Regions from separate parts of the Nonomuraea sp. NPDC003560 genome, predicted to be linked through region 3. Evidence: riboswitches for the same ligand, from Rfam matches in the RefSeq annotation. Region 3 holds a riboswitch; each other region holds the start of a gene.
What was found. Region 3 has a riboswitch for cyclic di-AMP ahead of ACFYUV_RS22565 (C40 family peptidase). Riboswitches for the same ligand answer to the same signal wherever they lie in the genome.

Region 1 (5,372 bases), 200 kb from region 3:
CTAATGACATGAAGACCAAGGGCAACGGTCTGGTGTTGCTGGCGGTGCTCGGCGGGATGTTCCTGGCGATGCTCGACCAGACGATCGTCGGCACCGCGCTGCCCCGCATCACCGGCGAGCTGGGCGGCACCCGGCTCTACACCTGGGTGGTCACGGCCTATCTGCTCACCTCCACCGTGACCGTGCCGCTGTACGGCCGGCTGTCCGACCAGCACGGCAGGAAGCCGCTGCTGCTCGTCGGGATGTCGGTGTTCGTCGTCGGATCGGCGTTGTGCGGGCTCGCCCAGGACATGACCCAGCTCATCGCCTTCCGCGCCGTGCAGGGGCTGGGCGCGGGCGCGTTGCTGCCGCTGTCGCTGGCCCTGGTGATGGAGATGTTCCCGCCCGGACGCAACGGCGCCCGCGTGCAGGGCGCGCTCGGCGGCGTGATGGCGTTGACGTACCTGGCCGGGCCCTTCCTGGGCGGGTTGTTCACCGACCACGCGAGCTGGCGGTGGGCCTTCTACGTGAACGTGCCGCTCGGGATCGTGCTGATCGCGATCGTGGTGCTGCGGCTGCCGTTCCGTCCGGGCACCGGCGGCGGGGGCCGGCCGGACTACGCGGGCATCGCGGTGTTCAGCGTGGCCATCAGCGCCCTGCTGCTCGGCCTGACCGAGAAGGGCCTGGACGGCAACTCCTGGACCTCCCCGCCCGTGGCCGGGCCGATCCTGCTGGCGCTGGTCCTGCTGGCCGCGTTCGTGCTGGTCGAACTGCGGGCGGCGAACCCGGTCATGCCGATGCACCTGTTCCGGGACCGCACGTACACGCTGGTCAACGCGACCTCGTTCTTCACCGCCTTCTGCATGTACGCCGGCGTGGTGTTCCTGCCGCGCTACTTCCAGCAGGCGCTGGGCGTCAGCGCCACCGAGTCCGGGCTGAGGATCTACCCGATGACGCTGGCGATGGTGGCGGGCAGCGCGCTCATGGGCACGCTGATGTCCAGGACGCGCACGTACAAGCCGTGGCTGGTCGGGGCGCCGTTCCTGCTGGTGGCCGGCAGCCTGCTCTGCCTGAACCTCACCGTGCGCACCGACGGCCTGCTGCTGGCCGGGTGGATGGCGCTGCTCGGGCTCGGCATGGGGCCGATGTTGTCGGGGCTGACCGTGGCTGTGCAGCAGGCCGTCGCGCCGCGGTACATCGGCACGGCCTCGGCCAACCTCACCTTCTTCCGGCAGATCGGCGGCTCGGTGGCGCTGGCGCTGGCCGGCACCGCGTACACGTCGGTCATCACCACGGACGCGCCGGTCCACGGGCTCGCGGCCGCGCACGCCTCGGCGGCGGCCGTGGTCATCCCGTCGCTGGGCGTGGCGGGCGCGGTGATCGCCCTGGTCGCGCTGGTCATGATGCCCGGCAGGCGGCTGGAGCAGGCGCCCGCGGCGGAAAGCAGAGTGGAGGCCGGTTTCGCGTCGTAAGCGACGTCGTGCGAAGCTGTGGATGTCCCCAGAACCAGGAGGTCCTCATGGCGGAAACACCGGAGCCGGAAGTCAGCGAGACTCCCGAGGACGAGATGAAGCGCAAGTTCCGCGAGGCGTTGGAACGCAAGCGCGGGCAGCAGGCCGACTCGGCCGCGGGTGGCAGGGGCGTGGACCCGTCGAAGATCCACGGGGCGCACGGTCCGGCAGCGAGTAAAAGATCCTTCAGGCGCAAGAGCGGCGGCTGAAAGGCCCGATTTAGCAGGGGGTACGGCATGCCGTGCCCCCTTTCTCTTTACCTCGATAGGTAGATCTTTACCCGGTTCATGACGATTCGTTTGTATTTGTCCGAATCTCTGGGTACCGTCTTAACCAATTACCAGCTGGTGGCGTAGTCCCTACCAGGAGAGGGACGACAGCTGGCGCCGAATCCCGACTTGTCGGGAACCGGGGACCCATCTCATTGGGGTGAATCCGGCCATGTGCCGGTAGGGCATCTCCACGCCCGAACCCGTCAGCTAACCCGGTAGGCGAGATGGAGAGGACTTCACGCATGTACCACCTCGTCGTACCCCCGGACAGTGTAGTGACGACCGCCTGCTGAGCGGTCTCTTCCCTGACTTCCCCCACGCGCCGCGTAACCACCTTTTCGGCGCTCTGCCCGGTTACGCACCGTAGTCACGCGCGTTCCCCCTGTCCCCTCGCGAAGGACTTCACTGCTTCATGTCTCGATTTGGCCTGCGCTCTCTCGCCCTGCTGTCCGTGTCCGCCATGGGCGCGCTGACGATCTCCGCCACCGGCGCCCACGCCGACACCGGCGACGACCAGAAGATCCTGCTCAAGGGTTCCACGAAGGCCTCCTACTTCTGGGACGACTCCTCCGGCCGGGCCGGCGACACCGGCCTCCCCGCCAGCGGCAAGCCCATGCAGAAGGGCCTGGCCGCCAGCCCGAGCTGGCCCCTCATGACCGAGGGTTACGTGACCTACAACGGCAAGAAGATGCCGTTCTTCGTGGGCGACCGCGGCCCCGGCGAGCCCTCCAGCCGTGGCGTCATGCTCGACCTCGACGCCAAGACCTTCGCCGAGCTGACCGGCGGCACCTTCAACCCCGACACGCTCGGCGTGGACGGCAACGGCGGCCAGGGCCACATCAAGATCGATTACGTCATCACCAAGTGGGGCGACGGCAAGGGCAAGAAGAACTACCCCGTGGCCTTCTCCACCGGCGCGTGGGGCAGGTTCGACGACAACCCGGCCGAGCCTCCCAAGGTGCTGGCCGACAAGCCCGCCGAGGACGCGGCCGGTTCCGCCGGCGGCCAGGTCGGGAAGACCGTCGCGATGGGCGGCACCGTCATGGCCGGCGTGCTCGTGCTGGCCGGCGGCGGCGTGGTGCTCGGCGGCGAGCGCCTGCGCAAGCTGCTCAACGACTGATCTCCGGACAGACCGCTCTTTACGCCTCGCGACCAGAATGACATTCTGGTCGCTGTGATCCAGCGCGCAGCCGCCAACGGCATCGAGATCGCCTACGAGAGCTTCGGCTCACCCACGGGCAGGCCCCTGCTGCTCATCATGGGACTCGGCGCCCAGCTCATCCACTGGGACGACGAGTTCTGCGAACTCCTGGCCGAGCAGGGCCACCACGTCGTCAGGTTCGACAACCGCGACGCGGGCCTGTCCACCCATCTCCACGACGAGGGCGTGCCCGCATGGGGCGCGCCCTCGCCGTACGTGCTGGACGACCTGGCCGACGACAGCGCCGGGCTCATGGACGTCCTGGGCCTGCCCGCCGCGCACGTCGTCGGCGCCTCGATGGGCGGGATGATCGCCCAGGCGCTGGCCATCCGGCACCCCGCCCGCGTGCTGAGCCTGACCTCGATCATGTCCACGCCCGGCCCGCAGGCGGCCCCGCCGACCGAGGCGGCCGCCGCGGTGCTCTTCGCCAAGCCCGCGACCGACCGCGAGGGGGTCGTCGCCGGCGCGTTGACGACCTGGGCCGTGCTCGGGTCCCCCGGCTGGGAGCTGGACCGCGAACGCGTCACCAGGCTGGCCGGGCTCGCCTTCGACCGCTGCCACGACCCGGCCGGCACGGCCCGCCAGCTCGCCGCCATCATGGCCTCCGGCGACCGCACGTCCGCGCTGGGCGGGCTGAAGGTGCCCGCGCTGGTCATCCACGGCGAGGACGACCAGCTCGTGCCGCTCGCCGGCGGGCGGGCCACGGCCGCCGCCATCCCGGGCGCCCGCCTGGTCACCTACCCCGGCATGGGCCACGACCTGCCCCGCGCCCTGTGGCCCGCGATCGTCGCCGAGATCACCGCCCACACCGGCTCCGCGACGCCCGCCCGGCCCGAGCCCGCCCGGCCCGAGCCCGCCGCGTGACCCGCCGCGGAGCCTCCCTGCGCGGGCCGGTCAGAGCTCCAGCTTCTCCTCGATGACCTTGAGCATGTGCCGGGCCAGGGCCAGGTTGGCCCGGTTGCGGTCGAGGGCGAGGTAGAGGAACAGGCCCTTGCCGCTGCGGCCGGTCAGCGGGCGGATGATGTGGTACTGGGCGGTCAGCGTGATCAGGATGTCCTCGATGCCGTCCTTGAGGCCCAGCGAGTCCATCGTGCGCAGTTTGGCCTTGATGACCTCGGTGTTGCCCGCCGCCGCGACCTGCAGGTCCAGCTCCTTCGAGCCGCCGAGCGTGCCGAGCGCCATGCCGCTGCCGTGGTCGACGATCGCCGCCCCGATCGTGCCGTCGATGCTCATCATCTCTTTGAGGGAGACGTCCATGCCTGCCATGCTTTCCTCCGCTTCGGTGGGGATGGTCAGTGCTTGCGTGCCACGGCGGCCACGGAGGCCGCCGTCTTCCTGCCCTCCAGCCGGAGGAGCCCGACGTTGGCGCCGGGTCCCGCCAGAACCGTGAGGACGATCGTGGGGCCCGCGGCGTAGAAGGCCACGAACCCGGCGGTGCCGGACACGAGGGTCTCCTCGAACGTCCCGCGGCCCGCCATGGTCAGCATCCGGCCGCTCATCGCGAGCAGCGCCGCCGACAGCGCCGCCACCTGCTCGCCGGTGTCCCCTTGCAGGTCGCAGGCGATCCGCAGGCCGTCGACGGTGCACGCGACGCTGCCGGTGACGTCCGGCGTGCGGCCGCGCAGGAGCTCCATCTCCGCCAGGACCTCTTGCCGTAGCTCCACGGGTGGCCTCCTCCTGCGTCGTGAGGGGAACCTCACGGCATCTCCTCCAGCGCCTTCTTCAGCCGCAGCAGCAGCGTCAGATCGGTCGGGTCGCCCGTCGGCACCGGCCCGGCGGCCCCCGCCCGCCCGTTCCCGGCGGGAACCGCCACCGCGCCGGGCACCCGCCTGGGCAGCGCCTCCCCGTCGTCCGGACGGCGTTGCGCGGGCCGTACCGGGTCCGGCGGGACGAGGAGGCCGGCGGCGGCCAGCCTCCTGACGGCCACCAGCACCGAGTAGCCCGACCGGCCCAGGTGCCGGGCCAGCTCCAGCGGGGTCGCCTTGTGGTCGGCCCGTACGACGACCTCCCACTGCACCTGGCTGAGCGCCACGCCATGCCCGGGCAGGCGCGGGACCGGCCGCACGGGCTGGGTGTCCACCTCCGGCGAGGGCCAGATGCCGGCCAGCTGCTCCCGGCGGCGGGCGGACTCCCGCACCAGCTCCTGGACGTCGAAGAACCACTGCCCGCCCAGCCAGTGCTCCTCGCCGGGCCGGAACTTCGGTCGCACGCCCGTCACCGGCAGCAGGAAGAAGGCGGCGTCCTGGACCACGCCGAGCACGGCGTACTGGAGCTCGGCCAGGGTGACCGGACCCTCCTGGAGCAGCCGGGCGCGGCCGCCGTCGGCCTGCAGGGCGCGCAGGGCCGACTCCGGCACCCGCCCCCTGGCCGCGAACAGCCGCTCGACGCCCGGCGTCTGGGCGCACTCCA
Region 2 (5,372 bases), on a different contig from region 3:
CGGGGTCGGCGTCCGCGTCGGGGCGGGCGTCCGGATAGTCCGGGTCGTCGGGGTGGCCCGGGGACTCGGGTGGCTCGTTGGTGCCGGACGGCTCCCGCGGCGCACCTTCACCGGGCCGGTCCCCGCCGTCGTCCCTGATGGCCACACCGCCGCCGTGCGCCGCCGCGACCGCCGTGCCGGGCTCATCGGCCCCTCCGGCGACCGCTCCGGCGGGCTCGTCCCCTTCCCGGGACGGGTCGTTCCGCTCGCTCATCTGCCTCCCCTTCACGCGAGCTGCTCTCGTACGTACTCGCGCCACCGTGCCGCCAGCGTCTCGGCGGTGAGCCCCACGGAGGCGAGCGCCTGATCGACGCCGGCCACGCGGGCATCACGGTAGAGCCGTACCAGGGTCCCGTCACCGAACCGGTCCGCGAGGAAGCGACACGCCATCCAGGCCTCCTGGTACGCCCGCGCGAGCCGTCCGGGATCGGCGGCCGTGGGGGCGAAAGCCGCAGGTCCGGGCAACTCGCTCGGCAGCCGGCCGGCCCTTACGTCGGCGGCGAGTTCGGCGGCGGCCGTCCCGACGGGGAGTCCGGCGTCGCGGTAGGCCACGTAGTCGGCAAACCCCTCGTAGAGCCAGACGGGCAGCCGGTCGGTGCCCGCGGCGACGTGGGTGAGCTCATGGGTGAGGACAACGTCACGTCCCGTGGAGGTGAGCCGGGCGAACGAGCCGGGCACGACGATCACCCTGGCGCCGTCGGCCACCGCGGCCAGCCCGTCCAGCGGGCCCGTGCGCGCCAGCCCGGCCGCCTCGGCGTCGGAGTCCGGCACGACGACCAGCGCGCGCACCGGCCGGCCGAGCATCGCGGACACCCGCCGTCCGGCGAGATCCGCGCGGCGGGCCAGATCGGCGAGCACGCCGGGCTCTGCGCGGTGCCCCACGACCACGGACCGCGCGCCGCGGGCCACCTGACCGCCGTCGCTCCACAACCCGCGCGCCCCGGCGGGCAGGACGGCGGCGGGCGGCGCGTCGGCCACCACGAGCACCGCCGTCGACAGCAGCAGGACCGAGAGGAGCAGCCGCGGACCGCGAAGGGACGGACGCACCTGCGAGGACACGGCCCGATGCTAGTAGGCCCACGCCCCTCCCGGCCCCTTCCCGAGGCCGAGCCCTTCGCCGGACCGATCCCGTCCCGGAGCCGAGCCCTTCGCCAGACCGGGTCCTGCTCGGGGCCGGGCATGCGACAGGCCCCGGCCCGGACCGGGGAGGGTCCGGGCGGGGCCCGTTGTCACGCGCCGGGACGCACCGCGCCGACGAACGACGACTTCCGCCATCCGCCCAGTTTGTCGATGCGCACCCGTTCGCCGGTCCGCGGCGAATGGACCATCTTGCCGTGGCCGACGTACATGCCGACGTGGCCCAGCCCGTTGAAGAACATCAGGTCGCCCGGCTTGAGATTGCGCCAGGAGACCTTGCGCTTGATGCGGGCGAACTGGCTGTTCGTCACGCGCGGGAGTCGTACCCCGGCCTTCTTCCAGGCGTACTGGACGAGTCCGGAGCAGTCGAACGCACCAGGGCCCGTGGCCCCGTACCGGTACGGGTCGCCGACCTGATGCTTGGCGACGGCGACGGCCCTGCGGGCCTTCGACGCCTGCCGCGCGGCCTTGGCCGACTTGGCAGACCTGACGGTCTTCGCCGACCTGGCCGACTTCGCAGTGGCCGCCTTGGCGGTGCTGGACACCGCGGTGAGCCTGGCGGCCGATTCGCTCACCGTCTGCGCCCCGGCCGGTACGGCATGGAGAACCGCACCTCCGGCCGTCACGGTCATCGTGAGTGCGACGCCCCTCAGGGCAAGACGGGACAGACGGGGGTTATGCAGGGAGGTAGACAGGATTTCTCCTTGTGTCTTCCACGAACGCCTACCGGGTTAGCTGACGGATTCGGGCCTGGAAGTCGCCCTACGGCGCGAAAGACGCGCCGATTCACCCCTGATCCCGGGGGATGACGGGATCTTTGGGTCCCCGGCTCCGTGCCTCCTGGCTGCACGGACTCGGCAGGTCGCCGCCCGATGGTTGTGCCTGAACGGGGATATCGGCGGCGACCGCTGGATTTTTATCTGGTCCGCATCGGGGTTCCGATGTCGATCCGCGGTGCGCATGGCTTGCTGACCGCGACGCCAGAAACTACGCCGAGGGGTCAAGATTTGGCAAAGGGAGACTCGGCCTGTAAAGATCAGATAAAGGTGCAAGTCAAGGGTGAAACCCCTGCTGGACCTCAGGACTCCGTTACCGCTTTGTGACCCTTCTCACACTTCCCGGCACACCTGATTGTCAGGGCCCTTTCGCCCCGTTTGTCCCGTTCGCCGCAGCGCTCACGGGCACGCCGAAGCCGCCCGAGATTTCGGGCGGGGGCCGAGTCAGGGGCGGATGGCTCCGACGAGCGGGCGACCGTAGTCGGCGAGGCGGACGACCTTGACGACGTCGCCCGTCTGCGGCGCATGAACGATCTTGCCGCCACCCGCGTAGATGCTGACGTGCCCGAGCCCCTCGCTGAAGATGAGGTCACCCGGCTGGAGGTCCTTGAGGTCCACCTTCCGGCTCGCGCCCCAGGCCCACTGCTGCCACGTCGTACGCGGCAGTGAGACGCCGGCGGCGCGCCAGGCGGCCTGCGTCAGCCCTGAGCAGTCGTAGCCGCGCGGGCCCGTGCCCCCGTAGATGTACGGCTTGCCCACCTGGGCGAAGGCGAAGTTCAGGACGGCCGCCGCGCTGCCCGAGGCGGGACCGGTGTACTTGATGCCGGTGCTGTTGGGATTGCCCGGGTTGTAGGCCCCCAGCTTGTCCAGGAGCTTCTTCTGCTGGCCGACCAGCTTCAGCACCTCGGCCCGCTCCCGCTGGACGGCGTCCCGCTCCTTGTCGGCGTCGGCGAGCGCGGTCTCGGCATTGTCGCGCTCGGCCTTGAGCCCCTTGTTCTCGCGGTCGAAGGCGGCCAGCTTCTCCAGCCGCTCGCGCGAGAGCTGCCCGGCCATGGCCAGCCCGGCCAGCAGGTTCTCGGGATCGTCGACGCCGACCATGCCGGGCAGGGAGGTGACGTCCCCGCCCAGCTTGTAGGAGTCCACCGCCACCCTGATGATCTCGGCGCGGAGGTCGGCGACCGTCTGCAGCTTCTGCTTGTAGCGGTCGTTGAGCCTGATGTAGGCGTCCTTGGCCTTCTTGTAGTTCTCGGTCGCCGTGTTGTACCGGTCGACCACCTTGTCGGCCTTGTCGTTCAGCTTCTCCAGCTTGGCCTTGGCCTGTTTGAGAGTGGGCTTGGGATCAGCGAGCGCCGCACCCATCGGGACCGTCATCAGTCCGATCGCGAGACCCGCGGCCACCGTCACCCGGCCAAACCTCACAGCGTCGCCTCCCAGGGATTACACCTGGGGCGAAATAGTACAGAAGTGGCGGGTTGGGTCTCGCCAATAGTGCTAATTCGTAACTTATGCGCGGCCCAGCCGGCGCAGCAGCAGACCGGACGGAACCGGTCTGGCGCCCATCCGGCGTACGGACTCGGCTACCTCGCGGTCGGAGGAGACGACGGCCACGGCCCGGCCGGGCGGCTCGGCCCGGACGAGCTGGCGGATCAGGTCGTCGGCGATCTCCCCCGGCGCGCTGAACAGCACCCGCACCCCGCGCGGCGCCACCACCTGCACCGGCGCGTTGAGCTCGGCGCCGTCGAAGACCACCGTCACCTCGACCCGGGTCTGGGCGACCAGCCCGCCGAGGCCGGTCATCAGCCGGTTGCGCTGGTCGGCGAGGGTGAGCGTGCCGTAGCCGGTCTTCGTGACGTTGTAGCCGTCGATGATCAGGTGGACCTGCGGCAGCGCCAGGAGCTGGTCGAGGAGCTGCGGGTCGTCGTCGGCCAGGGCCCGCGCGGGCACCCCGCGCACCCCGGGACGCTCGCCGGTGCTGGCCGCGACCGAGTCGGCGGGCCTGCTGATCGTGGTGGGCAGCGCCAGCTCCCTGCGCAGCCCGGCCGAGGCGTCCTGAAGGGCGTCGAGCAGCACCCTGATGCGGGCGTCCTCGATGCTGCGGCCCTCGCGGGCGGCCCGGCGGGAGGCTTCGAGCTGCCTCTCCACGTCGGCCAGGCGCTCGCGCAGGCGGCGCAGCTCGGCCTCGCCCGCGTTCCCGGCGGCGGAGGCGGCGTGCCGGGCGTCGTCGGCGGCCTGTTCCATCTCCTCGGCCCTGCGGGTGGCGGCCTTGGCCCGCTCGCGCGCGTCGTGGAGCTTGCGCCGCAGGTCGGAGTTCTCGGCGCGGGCCGCCTTGATCTGCTCGCGCAGCCGGTCGGCCTCCTCCTTGGCGGCGGTCTTCTGCGCGGCGAGCTGCTCACGCAGCCGCGTGACGGCCTCCTCGCGCTCGGACCCCTCGGCCGCCACGGCGGACTGCTCCAGGTCGGCGCGGGCGGTTTCGATCATCTCCGCCCAGCCGGGGGGCCTGGTGAGATAGGCTGCGGCAGCCACCAGCACGGGGTCGGCGGCGGGCGGCACACTGCCCTCGGCCAGCGCGGCGACCAGCTCGGGCCATCCGGCGGCGACGGACTCCGCGACCAGTTCGCGGAACTTCTTGTCGTTCTCCAGTTGCGCGGCGATCGGCGCGCTGCCCAGCTTGGCGCGCTTGCGCGGGTCGAACTTCGCGATGCCGCGCAGCGGCGGCGGCACGGAGACGGCGGGCATCGTGCCGAGAACCTGGGCGGCCAGGTCGACGACGTTGAGGCGCACCTGCTCGGGAAGCGGGCGAGACAGGCCTTCACCCGCTGAACTCATCCCACTTGTCCCTTCGTGACATGCCCTTTCAGACAAGGGTACGGCTCTTGCGTACCTGACCGTAACGGTCCCTTGAACCTAGACAAGCGCTTGGTAGGGGGTATACGACTGAGCCGGGGCAGCGGTGCGGCCTGGAGGTGAGCGGTGACGGAACAGATGCGCACGTCCACGCGTGACCTGGCGGAACTGCGCGAGCGGGCGTCCCGCTGGCTGCGCGGACGGGTCGGCGGGGACGCCACGGTGTCGGAGCTGTCGCGGCCCTCCGGCAACGGCATGTCGAGCGAGACGCTGTTCTTCACCGCCACCTGGGCCGCCGGGACGCGGCGGTGCGTGGCCAGGCTCGCACCTGCGGCGGAAGCCGTTCCGGTGTTCCCCTCCTACGATCTGCGGGCCCAGTTCGAGGTCATGCGGCTGGCCAGGGAGAAAGCTGGGATCCCAGCGCCGAGACCGCTCTGGTTCGAGCCCGACCCCGCGCCGCTCGGGACGCCGTTCTTCGTCATGGAGCGGGCCGAGGGCGACGTGCCGCCGGACGTCATGCCGTACACGTTCGGGGGCTGGCTGCACGACGCCTCCCCCGGCGACCGGCGGCGGCTG
Region 3 (5,372 bases):
AGGCGCTCATCGCCCCGAGCGTGACCGCGCGCCTGCTGGCCGCGTTCGCCGGAGCCGGGCGTACGGAGGCGCCCGCGCAGCCGGTCGAGGCGCTCACCGGCCGCGAGGAGGAGATCCTGCGCGCCGTGGCCCGCGGCCGGACCAACAGTGAGATCGCCCGCGAGCTGCACATCTCGCTCAGCACGGTCAAGAGCCACGTCGCGAGCCTGATGACCAAGCTCGGCGTGCGCAACCGCGTCGAGATCGCCATGTGGGCCTACGAGACCGACCGCGTACGCACCTGACCTCCGCGACCTCCGCGACCTCCACGGACTCTGCGGGCTCTGCGGACGACCCACTCGGCCACCGCCAGGTTGATCACCCAGCCCGCGCCGACGAGCAGCGCCCGGCCGAGCTCGCCGGGCGGCCCGAAGGCGGCCAGCCCGAACGCCAGGGTGAACGCCTGCGTGCCCGCGCCGAGCCCGATCGCGTACCCGCGGGTCATCCAGGCGCGATGCCGGGCCACGTCGCGCCGCCGGATCGCGGCCAGGCCGAGCAGGAGGCAGGCGGCCATGGCCGTCCCGAACAGCAGCCGGAAGGCGGCCAGCAGCGTCCCGTCGCCGGCGGGAAGGTCGGAGAAGAGCGTCAGCCACACCCCCGACAGCGCCGCGACCAGCCCGCACGCCACCAGCACCCGCCCCGCCGCGCGGTGCCACCCCGGCCGCCCGGCCCGGAACCGGGCCTGGAACTGGAACGTGCCGAGGACGCAGAACACCAGGGAAGCCGGGATGTGCAGCAACACCGGTACGGGCATGGCGAAGAAGCGCGCGTTGTCCGCCGTCACGGGGGCGCCGGCGGCCAGTTCGGTCACCCGGATTGCGCCGGCGACCAGCGGGACGACGCTGAGCGCGAGCAGCCCGGCGGGTGCGATCCATCTCATGCCTGAGAGCGTGCCGCCCACGCCCGTGCCCGGTCATCGCGCGGACGGCCGGTCCTGGTTCGCACCATCGGCGGGCGGGCCGTCGTACTTTCGGCCATCGGGCCGTCGCCTTTCGACCGTTGAGCGTCCGCGCAGGTCAGGCCCACACTGGCGGCACATCAGCGGCACGAGGGAGAAAACGATGAAGGCGTACGTCCTGCGCTCGTTCGGCTCGCCCGACCAGCTCGTCCTGACCGACGTCGAGCGGCCCGTGCCGCGCGACGACGAGGTGCTGGTCCGGGTGCGGGCCACGTCCGTGCAGCCCTACGACTGGCACTTCATGCGGGGGGAGCCGTACCTGGCCCGGGTCATGGGCGGCGGGGTCGGGCTGCGCCGGCCGCGCATCGCCGTCCTCGGGGCCGACGTGGCGGGGGAGGTCGAGGCGGCCGGCAAGGACGTCACGCTGTTCCGTCCCGGCGACGAGGTGTACGCGATGTCGCTCGGGGGCGGCTTCGGCGAGTACGTCTGCCTGCGGCAGGGCGAGGTGGCGCCCAGACCGGCGGGCCTGTCGTTCGAGCAGGCGGCGGCGGTGCCGATGGCGGCCAACACCGCGCTGATCGCGCTGCGCGACGAGGGACGCCTCCAGCCGGGCCAGAAGGTGCTGGTCAACGGCGCGTCCGGCGGCGTGGGCACGTTCGCCGTGCAGCTCGCCAAGGCGCTGGGGGCGCACGTCACGGGCGTGTGCAGCGGGCGGAACGCGGACCTGGTCCGCTCGCTCGGCGCGGACGACGTCATCGACCACACCAAGGAGGACTTCGCGGCGTCGGGCCGGCGCTTCGACCTGCTGCTCGACGTGGCGGGCGGTCGCCGGCTGGCGGACTGCCGCCGGGTGCTGACCAGGAAGGGCACGTACGTGCTGGTCGGCGGGCCGGCCGGCCGCTGGGTGCAGCCGGCCGGCCACATGTTCGCCGCGCTCGCGTCGGGGCCCTTCGTCCCGCAGCGGATCGTCAGGGCGGACGTCGTCCGCTGCGGGAGCAACAGGGCGAACCTGCTGACGCTGACCGGGCTGATCGAGCAGGGCGCGGTCACCCCGGTCATCGACCGGACCTTCCCCTTCGGCGAGCTCCCGGCGGCCGTCCGCTACCAGGAGGAGGGGCACGCCCCGGGGAAGGTCGTCGTCACAGGGTCGCGGTGAGCATGGCGGGGGCGGGGGCCTTCTGGAGCTGCTTGTAGTCGGCCCAGCGCTTGACGCCCTTGGGGTCGGGGCGTACCGCGCCGACGAAGGCCTGCCTGCGCCACTGCGACAGGCGTTCCTCCTTCACCACGTCGCCGGTGTGGGGGGAGTGGACCATGTAGCCGGGCTTGGAGATCATGCCGACGTGGCCGAGGCCGCTGAAGAACACCAGGTCGCCTGGCTTGAGGTCCTTCCAGGAGATCTTCCTGGAGAAGGCGCCGTACTGCTCCGCGGCGGTTCTGGGGAGCTCGATGCCGGCGTCCTCGTAGGCCCGGAGCATGAGGCCCGAGCAGTCGTAGCCCCGTTCGCTGGCGCCGCCCCACACGTACGGGGTGCCGCGCTTGTCCATGGCGTATTCGAGGGCGACCTTCCAGGCCGGTTTCGGCGCGTGCCGTTCCTGGACCTGTTTCACCTGGGGGCCGGTGAGGGTGATGGAGGGGGTGGGGGCGGCCGGAGCGGCCGGAGCGGCCGGAGCGGCGGGAGCCGCGGGGGCGGCAGGCACGAGACCTGCTGCGCCCGCTGCCACCGCCACAAGGATGGCGATGCTAGACAGGGGACTGTCCTTCCACGTGGCCGACCGGGTTAGCTGACGGGCTCGGGCCTGGAAGTAGCCCTACGGCGGCTCCTCGGGGGGAGGCGCAGCCGATTCGCCCCGGGGGGAAAGATGGGTCCCCGGCTCCACGCAGCGGCTGCGTGGATTAGGCTCGTCGGACTCTAACGAAACGGTCAAAAGGTCGCAATCCCCCCAAAACGGATTGTCCGGTTGTTGAGATGATGTGTTCGTCAGCCGAGACGAGCCGGTAAGGTACCGCCCATGGAGTCGCGTAACATCCGCCTGGCCGTCATCCCCGGGGATGGCATCGGCGCCGAGGTCGTAGCCGAAGGGCTCAAGGTCCTGGAGGCCGTGGGCACGAAGATCGAGCCCACCCACTACGACCTGGGCGCAGCCCGCTACCACCGCACGGGCGAGACCCTGCCCGACGCGGTGCTCGAGGAGCTGCGCGGCTACGACGCGATCCTGCTCGGCGCCGTGGGCGACCCCAGCGTGCCGCCCGGCATCCTGGAGCGCGACCTGCTGCTCAAGCTCCGGTTCGAGTTCGACCACTACGTCAACCTGCGTCCGGTCAAGCTGTTCCCCGGCGTCGAGACCGCGCTGGCCGGCGCCACCGCCGAGCACATCGACATGGTCGTCGTCCGCGAGGGCACCGAGGGCCTCTACGCGGGCACCGGCGGCGTCATGCGCCGCGGCACGCCGCACGAGATCGCCACCCAGGAGTCGCTGAACACCGCCCACGGCGTCGAGCGCGTCGTGCGGTACGCCTTCCAGAAGGCTCAGTCGCGGCCCCGCAAGAAGCTCACGCTCGTCCACAAGACGAACGTGCTCACCTTCGCCGGCGACCTCTGGCAGCGCACGGTCAACCGCGTGGCCGCGGAGTTCCCCGACGTCACCACCGACTACAGCCACATCGACGCGGCCTCGATGTTCTTCGTCACCCAGCCCGAGCGCTTCGACGTGATCGTCACCGACAACCTGTTCGGCGACATCATCACCGACCTCGGCGCCGCGATCGCCGGCGGCATCGGCCTGGCGGCCAGCGGCAACATCAACCCCGAGCGCACCTCGCCGAGCATGTTCGAGCCGGTGCACGGCAGCGCGCCCGACATCGCCGGTCAGGGCAAGGCCGACCCGACCGCCACCATCCTGTCCGTGGGCATGCTCCTCGACCACCTCGGCCTGCACGCCGAGGCCGCCAAGGTCGAGCAGGCCGTGGCCGCCGACATCGCCGAGCGGGTGACCGGCCGCGCCGGCCGCACGACCAGCGAGATCGGCGACGACATCGCCGCGCGAGTAGCCGGCTAGGACCGCCTAGCCCCGCACGCGCCTGGCGGTCCGGACACGGACTGCCAGGCGCTTTTTCGCGTTCGCCGGATCTAACCACCCCAACTGCCTCTTGCTATCCCAAATCGCGAGACACTAGGAAGTACGAATACTGCTCGCGGGCAGTAGCTAACAGAATCAGCTTTCGAAGTCGCAGATTCGCAGAGAGAAGGACCTCCGTCATGACCATCGCTCAGAAGCTCAGCTTCGACGTGCAGCATTCCGACCACGCTCGCACCGCGGCCGAGCGGGAGCAGGTACTGGCGAACCCCGGGTTCGGGCAGGTCTTCACCGACCACATGATCTCGATCGACTACACCGACGGCGAGGGCTGGCACGACGCCCGGCTCATGCCGTACGGGCCGCTCTCGCTCGACCCCGCGACCTCGGTCTTCCACTATGCGCAGGAGCTGTTCGAGGGCCTGAAGGCGTACCGGCAGATCTCCGGCTCGATCGCGACCTTCCGGCCGTACGCGAACGCCGCCCGCTTCAACCGCTCGGCCGAGCGCATGGCCATGCCCGAACTGCCGGAGGAGGCGTTCGTGGAGTCGCTGGAGCTGCTGGTCTCGGCCGACAAGGAGTGGGTGCCGACCACCGAGGGCCACAGCCTCTACCTGCGCCCGTTCATGTTCGCCACGCAGGCCGGGCTCGGCGTCAACTACCCGTCGAAGACCTACAAGTACATGGTGATCGCCTCGCCGGCGGCCTCGTACTTCAGCGGCGGCATCAAGCCCGTCTCGGTCTGGCTGTCCACCGAGTACACGCGCGCCGCGCCCGGCGGCACCGGCTTCGCCAAGTGCGGCGGCAACTACGCCGCCGCCTTCGTCGCCCAGCGCCAGGCCGTCGACAACGGCTGCGACCAGGTCGTCTGGCTCGACGCCCACAAGCACGAGTACGTCGAGGAGATGGGCGGGATGAACCTGTTCTTCGTCTTCGGCAACAAGCTCGTCACCCCGGCGCTCACCGGCACCCTGCTGCCCGGCATCACCCGGGAGTCGATCCTGGAGATGGCCGGCGACCTCGGCCTGGAGGCCGAGGAGCGGCTGGTCTCGGTGGACGAGTGGGAGTCCGCCTGCGCCTCCGGCGAGCTGACCGAGGTGTTCGCCTGCGGCACCGCCGCCGTGGTGACGCCGGTGGGCTCGGTCAGGGGCGACGACCGCGCCTGGACCATCGCCGACGGCACCCCCGGCCCGGTGACGATGCGGGTGCGCGAGGAGCTCGTCGGCATCCAGTACGGCGCCCGTCCCGACACCCGCAACTGGATCCACAAGATCGGCTAGAGCCGCGCGGACGGCCGGCGTCTCAGGCGCCGGCCTCCGTCAGGGACGCGGTGTCGACGTGGAGGTTCCACGGGTCGGGCA

Region 1: another riboswitch for cyclic di-AMP. It lies ahead of ACFYUV_RS21580 (hypothetical protein); the one in region 3 lies ahead of ACFYUV_RS22565 (C40 family peptidase).
Region 2: another riboswitch for cyclic di-AMP. It lies ahead of ACFYUV_RS07810 (C40 family peptidase); the one in region 3 lies ahead of ACFYUV_RS22565 (C40 family peptidase).

What each region holds. Positions count from the first base shown of each region.
Region 1 covers NZ_JBIAOF010000005.1:204,571-209,942, reverse strand. The annotation lists gene ACFYUV_RS21590 (MDR family MFS transporter) at 1-1,451, shown strand, start outside; gene ACFYUV_RS21585 (DUF5302 domain-containing protein) at 1,499-1,699, shown strand; cyclic di-AMP (ydaO/yuaA leader) riboswitch at 1,865-1,999, shown strand; gene ACFYUV_RS21580 (hypothetical protein) at 2,175-2,882, shown strand; gene ACFYUV_RS21575 (alpha/beta fold hydrolase) at 2,937-3,827, shown strand; gene ACFYUV_RS21570 (hypothetical protein) at 3,858-4,229, opposite strand; gene ACFYUV_RS21565 (roadblock/LC7 domain-containing protein) at 4,256-4,627, opposite strand; gene ACFYUV_RS21560 (DUF4388 domain-containing protein) at 4,660-5,372, opposite strand, start outside.
Region 2 covers NZ_JBIAOF010000002.1:526,975-532,346, reverse strand. The annotation lists gene ACFYUV_RS07820 (M48 family metalloprotease) at 1-253, opposite strand, end outside; gene ACFYUV_RS07815 (hypothetical protein) at 265-1,098, opposite strand; gene ACFYUV_RS07810 (C40 family peptidase) at 1,269-1,751, opposite strand; cyclic di-AMP (ydaO/yuaA leader) riboswitch at 1,882-2,046, opposite strand; gene ACFYUV_RS07805 (NlpC/P60 family protein) at 2,397-3,323, opposite strand; gene ACFYUV_RS07800 (NYN domain-containing protein) at 3,456-4,778, opposite strand; gene ACFYUV_RS07795 (phosphotransferase family protein) at 4,923-5,372, shown strand, end outside.
Region 3 covers NZ_JBIAOF010000005.1:403,748-409,119, reverse strand. The annotation lists gene ACFYUV_RS22580 (response regulator) at 1-284, shown strand, start outside; gene ACFYUV_RS22575 (DUF2306 domain-containing protein) at 257-919, opposite strand; gene ACFYUV_RS22570 (NAD(P)-dependent alcohol dehydrogenase) at 1,101-2,093, shown strand; gene ACFYUV_RS22565 (C40 family peptidase) at 2,077-2,634, opposite strand; cyclic di-AMP (ydaO/yuaA leader) riboswitch at 2,689-2,847, opposite strand; gene ACFYUV_RS22560 (3-isopropylmalate dehydrogenase) at 2,947-3,993, shown strand; gene ACFYUV_RS22555 (branched-chain amino acid aminotransferase) at 4,194-5,291, shown strand; gene ACFYUV_RS22550 (Uma2 family endonuclease) at 5,314-5,372, opposite strand, start outside.